3 regions of the Mesorhizobium sp. GW821-FHT04C10 genome follow, and region 3 is predicted to be linked to each of the others. Evidence: predicted binding sites of a transcription regulator. Region 3 holds the regulator's gene; each other region holds the start of a gene.

Region 1 (3,279 bases), 1.2 Mb from region 3:
TCCCGCGACAGGCCATAGCCCGTCAGCCATCGCCTTCGTCTCGAAGGAGAAATCGGGTTTCTCGACGATTTCGAAGAGAAGCGGAGAATCGGAACGCGCGCGAGCCATGTTGCGGCGAGGTTCGCATCGGCTCCGATTCTCCGCAAGTCCCTCCGGGTCGGGTGGGGCGCCGGACCGGGAGGGCACCGTCTGCAGGCCGGGGCAGGCCGGACGGGATTCTTTGCCGCGACCGCAATGAAGCGGCGGCGGCGAAGGGGGCGTTCAGAGCAGCATCAACTGCTCCTGGTCCTTTCCGGCCGCGACGAACTGGTCGGTGCGCAGCGTGCGCCGCTCAGCGTTGAGGCCGAGCCGTTTGGCGGTGATCTCGAAGCGGCGGCCGATCTGCCAGGCGTAGGGTCCGGCGCCCTTCATGCGCTTGCCCCATTCCGAATCGTAGTCCTTGCCGTCGCGCATCGAACGGATCAGCGACATCACGTGGCGGTAACGGTCGGGATAGTGGCGCAGCAGCCAGTCCTTGAAGATCGGGCTGACCTCCAAAGGCAGGCGCAGAACGACGTAGCCCGCCTCGCGCGCACCCGCCGCGCGCGCCGAATCGAGGATCCGTTCCATCTCCTGGTCGGTGAGGCCGGGGATGATCGGCGCCACCATGACCGAAGCCGGAATGCCGGCATCCGAAAGCTGCCGGATCGCCTCCAGCCGCTTGGTCGGCGTCGACGCACGGGGTTCCATGGTGCGCGCCAGCATGCGGTCCATTGTCGTCACCGACAGCGCCACCTTGGCCAGTCCGCGCTCGGCCATGCGCGACAAGATGTCGATATCGCGCGTCACCAATGCGGACTTGGTGACGATGCCGACCGGATGGCCACGCGCTTCCAGCACTTCGAGGATCTCGCGCATGATCCGGTATTGCTTTTCGATCGGCTGGTAAGGGTCGGTGTTGGTGCCGATGGCGATGGTGCGCGGCTGGTAGCCGTCCTTCGACAGTTCCTTGTCGAGCAACCGTGCCGCATCCGGCTTGGCGAACAGCTTGGATTCGAAATCCAGGCCCGGCGATAGGCCCATGAAGGCGTGCGTCGGCCGTGCGAAGCAATAAACGCAGCCATGTTCGCAGCCGCGATAGGGGTTGATCGACCGGTCGAAGGAGATGTCAGGCGATTCGTTGCGGGTGATGATGGTGCGCGGCTTTTCAACCTGCACTTCGGTCTTGAAGGGCGGCAGCTCCTCCAGCGAATCCCAGCCATCATCGAAGACATGGCGGCTGATCGGCTCGAACCGGCCGGACGGATTGATGCCCGCCGACCGGCCGCGATTGCGGTCCGGACGGATACGCATGCCACTCTGCTCGATCATCGCATTGGCCATCTCGGCTCGTCCAGCTCCGAAGGCTGCAATGTCGGCGCGCACGATCGGTTCCATCTTGGCCCGCTCCCAGGGACTGTCCATGTTGTTTCGAATCGCTCGGTTCATGAAATTATTCCTATTTTCTCGAGGAGAACAAATCAAGAACTTTCTATGCTGCGCTGCAAAAACTGGCGCTATGCGCTGCTTTCCGCTATTCGGCTAAACATGCTCAGTGTTCTCATTGAAACGCGCAATGACGAGGAGGCTCTCGCCCGTACGCTCAGCTCGCTGATTGGCGGCGCTGTCGAGGGCGTGGTGCGCGAGGTCGTCGTCTGCGACACCGGCTCCACGGACCAGACGCATCATGTCGCCGAGCATGCCGGCTGCCAGTACGTGGCAAGCGGCGGCATTGCCTTGGGGATCCGGCAGGCCAAGGGTGACTGGCTGCTGCTGCTGGAGCCGGGCGCGCGGCTGGTGGAGGGGTGGATCGATGCGGTTGTCGCCCACACGGCGCGGCAAACCATGGCGGCGCGATTCTCACGCGCGCGGGGCAGCCGCACACCGTTCCTGGCTCGGGTCTTTTCGGGAAACCGTGCGCTCGCCGATGGGCTGGTGATCAGCAAGCGGCAAGCCGCGTCCTTGTCGAAGAGCGCCGGTAGCGCCGAGGCGCTGGCGCGTGGCCTGGCGACAAAGAGGCTCGACGCCGAGATCTGGGTAGCGCCGCCGAAGCAGCAGCACCGCTCGCCAAAGTGATTTTTTGCATGTGCTCTGTCCATTGTGCATTGCACAAAACGTGACGCGGGGTTAACCTCTCCCGGAGGTGGTGAAGTGGGTTTGGGTCATACGAGTGGTGAGCACCGATGCGGCATCGGGTTCACGCTCACGGACGAGGACCCGATGAACCTTTCAACCCCAGACAAATCCGGCGCCGCCAGTCTCGAGGCCATTGCGCGCAATGGCGGCCTGTTGCGGCGCATCGCCGTGCGCATTCCGACCTATCTCACGGACCTGCGCGAAAACCCTGCCTGGCTGCCGATGTTCATGCTGGCGCGCACAATGCCCGGGCGCCGAATGCATTGGCTGGGTGCAAAACGCGCCCGTCCTGCCGACAATCTTGGGGATACGATGTTTTCCGGTGTCGAGCGGGCGGCGGTGGTCGATGCGCTGCGCTCTGACGGCCTGTTTTCAGGCCTGGTCCTGCCATGGGAAATTCATGAGGAGATCGCGCGTTTCGCGGACCGCACGCCTTGCTTCGGCAATTTCGACCGCCGTCTCGAATTCATGCCGGGCGAGCATGCGCAAGCCGAGAAACGCCTGGCTCGCTCGCTGCTCAGCGGACACTATTTCGAGCGCATCCTCGACTGCCCGGCGGCACTCGCCATACAGCGCGACCCGCTGCTGCTCGACATAGCCGCGCACTATCTCGGCGGCCAGGCGAAACTGATCACCACACGCGTCTGGTGGAGCTTTCCAACCGGCGAGGCCTCCGACGCCGACAAGAACCTTGCCTCGCTCGGCAAGTATCATTTCGACCTCGATGACTGGCGCATGCTGAAATTCTTCTTCTACCTCAGGCCTGTCGACGCCGACACCGGTCCGCATGTCTATGTCAGGGGCAGCCATAGGCGCCGCGCCATAAAGCATCAGTTGACCCTGTTGGTCGGCCATCCCGCCCAGGAGGTGCTGGACGTCTATGGCGAGCAAAGCCCGGTGACGCTGACAGGCGAAGCTGGCCTCGGCTTCGTCGAGGACCCGTTCGGCTTCCACATGGGCACCGTGCCGGCGCGCACGCCGAGGCTGATGATGGAGGTGGGCTTCGGTGTTTCGCGCCCGTCACGCCGGCGCTTCCATGGAGAGCCGGTCATCCGCTGAGCGGGATCAGTCGAAGCTGATCTCGACCGGCATCCAGCGGAGGCGACGCCTGGCTTCGCGTTGCTC
Region 2 (3,279 bases), 730 kb from region 3:
GAATGGTCTCGGCGAGCTCGGTGTGCGGCTTGGTCTCCAGCGCCTTCTGCCAGCGCTCGAAATTGGCCGCGACCTCGCGCAGCGCCGCGCGCGGCTTCGGCTTCAGCTCGTCGCTTTCAGCAAGATTGCCGGCAGCCTCCAGCATCGGGATGCGCAGGGCGCGGGCAGTGTCGTGGATCTGGCGGATGGTGGCTTCGCCGAGCCCGCGCTTGGGCACATTGACAATGCGCTCGAAGGCGAGGTCGTCGGCGCCTTGCGCGACGACGCGGAAGAAGGCCATCGCATCGCGGATTTCCATGCGCTCATAGAAACGCGGGCCGCCGATGACGCGGTAGTTAAGGCCGAGCGTGGTGAAGCGCTCCTCGAAGGCGCGCATCTGGAAGGACGCGCGGACGAGAATCGCCATGTCGTTGAGATTGTGTTTCTGGCGCTGATAGGCCTCGATGGTCTCGCCGACGGCGCGGGCTTCCTCCTCGGAATCCCAGGCGGCGTGGACATTGACCTTGCCATCTTCGGGGTCGTTGCGGTCGGTGAACAGCGTCTTGCCGAAACGGCCCTCATTGTGGGCGATGAGGTGGGAGGCAGCACCCAGGATATGCGCGGTGGAGCGGTAGTTGCGCTCCAGCCTTATGATGGTGGCGCCCGGGAAATCCTTGTCGAAGCGCAGGATGTTGTCGACCTCGGCGCCGCGCCAGCCATAGATCGACTGGTCGTCGTCGCCGACGCAGCAGATGTTGACTTTGTTGTCGCTCACGGCCGCACGCGAGCTTCGCTCGCTGGCCTCCGCGGGGGCGGCCTGGCCGGCCGACGCCCGGTCGGGCTTGCGGCCTTCGGCCGATCGCATATCCGTCGACGTTGACGCACGCCCGGCTTCCGGCCGCTGCGCCAAAAGCCGCAGCCACATGTACTGGGCTGTGTTGGTGTCCTGGTATTCGTCGACGAGGATGTATTTGAAGCGCCGGTGATAGTCTTTCAGCACGTCGGGATTGGCGCGGAAGATGCGGATCGGGTGGCAGAGCAGGTCACCGAAGTCGCAGGCGTTCAGCGTCTGCAGGCGCTCCTGATAGGTCTTGTAGAGCTCGCGGCCCTTGCCGTTGGCGAAGCTGCGCGCATCGCCCTCGGCGATATCGGCCGGGCCTTGCCCCTTGTTCTTCCAACCATCGATCATCTGCGCGAACTGCTTGGCCGGCCAGCGCTTGTCGTCGAGGCCCTCGGCCTGGATCAACTGCTTGATCAGCCTGACGACATCGTCGGTGTCGAGAATGGTGAAATCGGAGCGCAGCCCGGCAAGCTCGGCATGACGGCGCAACAGCTTGACGCCGATCGAGTGGAAGGTGCCGAGCCACGGCATGCCTTCGACATTGCCTTCGCCGATCAGGATGCCGATGCGCTGCTTCATCTCGCGCGCGGCCTTGTTGGTGAAGGTCACGGCGAGGATCTGGGAGGGGAAAGCCCTGCCGGTGGCGAGGATGTGGGCGATGCGGGTGGTCAGCACCCGCGTCTTGCCGGTGCCGGCGCCGGCCAGTACCAGAACAGGACCCTCGGTGGTCTCCACCGCCAGCCTTTGTTCCGGATTCAGCCCCCGGAGATAGTCCGGCGCATTGTTGTGGCCGCCGCGGGCAGCCATGGCGCGCGCGGCAATGCCCGACGGGGCCGTGGGCCGCGCATTGGGTTCGTCGAAAAAGGGCATGTCTTCGGAAAAGCCGGACATCTTCCCCCGAATGTAGTGATTCGGGAGGGAAAGACCAGAACTGTCTACGTTTTGTTCCCGGTAAAGTGGCCTATCCGGCCACCTTGGCTCGCATGACGCTCAGCCCGCCGCGCATTTGCAGCCGGACCGAGAGCTGCCCGTCGGCTCGTGGCCCAAGCTTGACAGGCGAGGCGGGCGGGAGAAAGTTGTGTACCGGGCAGGAACGCAATGCCGGGTTGCCCATGGCCGCGCGAGGCGCGCAACAGTCGAAGGAGTATCATCTTGGCTGTCACCATCACCTCCCTCGTTCTCTTCCTCCTCGGTCTGGCGCTTGGCGCTGGCGGCATCTGGTTGGCCTCGCTGGGCGGCAGCTGGTACTACATCATCGTTGGCTTGGCCTTCCTGATCGCGGCCTGGCTGCTCTACCGGCGCCGTTCCACGGCGCTGTGGCTCTACGCGGCGATCGTGCTCGGCACGCTGGCCTGGGCGGTCTGGGAAACCGGCTTCGACTGGTGGGAACTCGGCCCGCGCGGCGGCATCATCGTGCTGGTGGCGCTATGGCTGCTGACGCCGTGGGCGCGGCGAGGCCTTGTCGGTCCTGACGGGCGCGCGCCGCTGATCCTGGCGGTGCTGGCCTCGCTGGCGGTGGCCGGCTATTCGATGACCACGGACCCGAAGGACATCGCCGGCGCGCTCGACACCGACAAGGTGACCCCCAACGCCAATCTGGGCAATGACGTGCCGGCCGGCGAATGGCACTTCTATGGCCGCACGCAATTCGGCCAGCGCTATTCGCCGCTCGACCAGATCACACCGGACAATGTCGCCAATCTGCAGCCGGCCTGGACCTATCGCACCGGCGACGTGAAGGGGCCGGACGATATCGGCGAGACCACCTACCAGGTGACGCCGCTCAAGATCGGCGACACGCTCTACATCTGCACGCCGCACAATTTCGCCATCGCGGTCGACGCCGCGACCGGCAAGGAAAAATGGCGCTACGACCCCAAGATCAAGCTCGACAAGGACCGCCAGCACCAGACCTGCCGCGGCGTGTCCTACTATGCCGATGCCGCTGTCGCGGCCGGCCAACCCTGCGCGACCCGCGTCTACCTGCCGACCTCGGATGCCCGGCTGATCGCGCTCGACGCCGCCAACGGGCAGGTCTGTCCCGCCTTCGCCGAGGCCGGCACGCTCAACCTCCTGACCAACATGCCGTACCCGAAATCGGGCTATTACTATTCGACCTCGGCGCCGCTGATTGCCGGCGGCAAGATCATCGTCGGCGGAGCGGTCAACGACAATTATTCGACGCAGGAGCCGTCGGGCGTTATCCGCGCCTATGATGCGAGCACCGGCAAGCTGATTTGGAACTGGGATTCCGGCAATCCGGACCAGACGACGCCGCTGCCGGTCGGCCAGACCTACACCGCCAACTCGCCCAACATGTGGTCGACGCCGAGCGCCGACGAGAAACTTGGCCTGCTTTACGTGCCGCTCGGCAACCAGACGCCGGACCAACTCGGCGCCGGACGCAGCGCCAATGTCGAGAAGTTCTCCTCCTCGATCACCGCGCTCGATCTCAATAC
Region 3 (3,279 bases):
CATCAGTTCCGGCAACATGGCCTACGGAATGGCCTGGGCGGCACGGGCGCTTGGCGTTCCGGTGGCCGCCTACATGTATGCCGATGCACCCCAGACCAAGATCGACGGGGTCCGCGGCCTTGGTGGCGACGTGCGCTTCGTCTCGCACGAGACATGGTGGCGCCACATCATCGGAACGGAGCGGCCGGAGGGCGCGGAACTCCTGGTGAACCCGGTCACCGACCAGGCGGTGCTTGCCGGCAACGCGACCATTGGCCTCGAGATCGCCGAAGATCTGCCCGAGGTCGATTGCGTCCTGACACCTTATGGCGGAGGGAGCATGACAACCGGTGTCGCCAGTGCGGTCAAGGCGATGCGGAGCCAGACGAAGGTCTTCGCCGTCGAGGATGAGAATGCGGCTCCGGTCACGGCGGCGCTGGCGGCCGGACGCATTGTCGAGATCGAGACGCGCCCCTCCTTCATCAAGAGCATAGGCGGCCCATCGCTGGTGCCCGGCCTATGGCCATTGGCAAGCCAGTCTATCGACGGCGCCATTGCCGTCAGCCTCGATCAGGTCACGGAAGCGATGCGCCTGTTGTTCTCGAAGGCAAAGATCGTGGCCGAAGGCGCGGGTGCCGCCTCGCTCGCCGCCGCGCTCCGCAGCGAGCGGGCAACCGGCAACGTCGTCTGCGTTATCTCCGGCGGCAATATCGATGCCGGCGCCTATGCGCAGATTCTGGGCGGAGCGATGCCGGAAGCCTGAACGCGTTCTATCCCCGGATAGCCAGCGATTGTTGGCGTTTTGATTTCGTTTCGTTCCGCTCGAAATGGATCGATTGGCCCCTGCAATCCGCCCTGTGAATGCCCTTCAAACGCTGATGCCAAGCGGGACAAGAGGGTGGACCACAGGCCATTAACCAAAATGATTTCAATGCTCGCCTTGGCGCGGAGGTGGTCGATTGCTGCCCACTGCCGGCAGCGGATAATTTCAGATGCCTTAACAAATTCACTAAACTTTAAACAGTTGCGGAACACAACTGGAACAGATAGTGTTTGTTCTGGGTTTGTTTTTCGATTCCGATTCACACCCTTCGTTCAATGCCTGGGGGGCGCCATGCTGACGCGCAAGCAACATGAACTTCTGATGTTCATCCATGAACGGCTGAAGGAAAGCGGTATCCCGCCCTCCTTTGACGAGATGAAGGAAGCGCTCGATCTCGCCTCCAAGTCAGGGATCCATCGCCTGATCACGGCACTGGAGGAACGCGGCTTTATCAGGCGGCTGCCCAACCGGGCGCGGGCATTGGAAGTGCTGCGGCTGCCGGATTCGATCGCGCCCGGCCTCAACGCCGCAAAGAAATTCTCGCCGAGTGTCATTCAGGGCAGTCTCGGTCAAGGCGGCCTCGGCCGCCAGATCAAGCCGGCGCCGTCGCGCTTGCCTTCTGCCGGCAATGACGACGACGCGGTCTCCGCCGTGTCGATCCCGGTGATGGGCCGTATCGCCGCCGGCGTGCCGATCGATGCGATCCAGCATCAGACGCATTCGATCTCGGTGCCGCCGGACATGATCATGGGTGGCGAGCACTATGCGCTGGAGGTCAAGGGCGACTCGATGATCGAGGCCGGCATCTTCGATGGCGACACGGTCATTATCCGCAACGCCGATACGGCGAGCCCGGGCGAGATCGTCGTGGCGCTGGTCGACGAGGAGGAAGCGACCTTGAAACGGTTCCGCCGCAAGGGCGCCTCGATTGCCCTTGAGGCCGCCAACCCGGCCTACGAGACACGCATTTTCGGGCCGGATAGGGTCAAGGTGCAAGGCAAGCTGGTCGGGCTGATCAGGCGCTACTGAGCAGGAGCAGCCGGCGTTTCGGCTTTTTGATAGGGTGGCAGCCCCCTCGCCTCACGCGAAAACTTTCGTTGCTCGTGCCAGGGCCGATACGGCCCGTCCACGGCGAAGCTGACGGTTGGCGGACCGGTCGCCGATTGGCGGTCAAAGAAGACGGCGGCACTGCCCTTGCGTGCAAGTTGCCGCTTGGTGATGACGAGGACCAGCGGGTTGTGGCAGGCATCGTAGCCCGTCGCGTCATTGACAACGATCAGGTCGGCGAAGCCGCAGGCCTTCCAGGTAGCCTTGCGGTCTTCGACATGCGCGATGATCGCGCCAGACGGATGCCGGGCGAGACAGATGCCTTCCGTGCAGTAGAACGGTGCCCCTGGCGGTAGATTGACGACATCGGCAATGTCGAATTGCCCGTCCGCCTTGTTGAACATCTCCGGTGTGACAATGGTTTCGGACACCAACGCGCGATTCCAATTGTCGACGGTGAATTCGTTCGGCCGAGCTCGGCTGACCGCGAGTTCGCCACCGCCGATCGGCACCGCGACCAGCCGCGCGTCTTCGGAGATCAGCACATCCGGCATGCGCGTATCAGACACGGTCAACAGGCCGGCGAGCGCGAATGGCACTGCCGCGAGCCGCAGCCATGTCGTCGCCATCGTCGCGATGACCAGGGCAATCGTCACCAGCAGCACGGAGTGTTGTGAAATCAGCCCGATCGCATCGACGGGGGAGCGTTCCGATATCCACGCCGATATGGAGATCATCACGGTCAGGCCCTTGCCCATCACGTAGAGAAAGGGACCATCGGCACCAAAGGGCATCGCAAGAGAACTGAGAACAGCGAAAGGCATGACAATCAGTGACACGATAGGCATGACGGCGAGATTGGCGAACAGGCTGAGCGGTGACACACGCTGGAAATGCCAGATGGCAAACAGCGCCGTGGCGCAGCCGGCAATGATGGAGGTCATCGCCAACCCGCCCGTCGCCAGCAGGAATCTTCGCGTCAGGAACCCCGGCAGGGACCGCTTTGGCGGTGGCGGTCTTGCCTTTCCCGCACGGTGATCCGCCCAGCCGGCATAGGCGCCGACCAGCGCGGCCGTTGCGGCGAACGACATCTGGAAGCTCGGGCCGACAACTTCGTGCGGCGACACCACGATGACGGCGATCGCCGAGATCGCCAGATTGCGCATGGTCAGCGCCGCGCGATCGAACAATACGGCAATCAGCATCACCGCCAGCATGATGAAACTGCGCTCGGCTGCAACGACGACGCCTGAGATGATGAGGTAGGCGGCGATCGAGAACAGTGCCGCGGCGGCCGCATATTTCTTCACCGGCCGGCGTGCGGAGAAATCCGGGAACAGCGCGAAGGCACCGCGCAGCAGACCCATGATGGTGCCGGCGACCAGCGCCATATGCAGTCCCGAAATGGAGATGATGTGATAGATGCCGGT

What was found. Region 3 encodes LexA, which represses DNA repair genes until DNA is damaged. Its sites were predicted from a motif close to TGTTCNNNNTGTGTTCNG; they were not measured.
Region 1: the regulator LexA is predicted to act here: its motif matches at 1,491-1,508, upstream of AC07UC_RS27565 (PA0069 family radical SAM protein).
Region 2: the regulator LexA is predicted to act here: its motif matches at 1,753-1,770, upstream of AC07UC_RS17950 (ATP-dependent helicase).

Annotation. Positions count from the first base shown of each region.
Region 1 covers NZ_JBWKTL010000001.1:5,649,843-5,653,121, reverse strand. Annotated here, with positions in the region: gene rnhB (ribonuclease HII) at 1-108, opposite strand, end outside; gene AC07UC_RS27565 (PA0069 family radical SAM protein) at 262-1,416, opposite strand; gene AC07UC_RS27560 (glycosyltransferase) at 1,567-2,094, shown strand; gene AC07UC_RS27555 (hypothetical protein) at 2,239-3,213, shown strand; gene AC07UC_RS27550 (GFA family protein) at 3,220-3,279, opposite strand, start outside.
Region 2 covers NZ_JBWKTL010000001.1:3,715,827-3,719,105, forward strand. Annotated here, with positions in the region: gene AC07UC_RS17950 (ATP-dependent helicase) at 1-1,711, opposite strand, end outside; gene AC07UC_RS17955 (glucose/quinate/shikimate family membrane-bound PQQ-dependent dehydrogenase) at 1,973-3,279, shown strand, end outside.
Region 3 covers NZ_JBWKTL010000001.1:4,450,079-4,453,357, reverse strand. Annotated here, with positions in the region: gene AC07UC_RS21565 (threonine ammonia-lyase) at 1-742, shown strand, start outside; gene lexA (transcriptional repressor LexA) at 1,094-1,831, shown strand; gene AC07UC_RS21555 (ComEC/Rec2 family competence protein) at 1,825-3,279, opposite strand, start outside.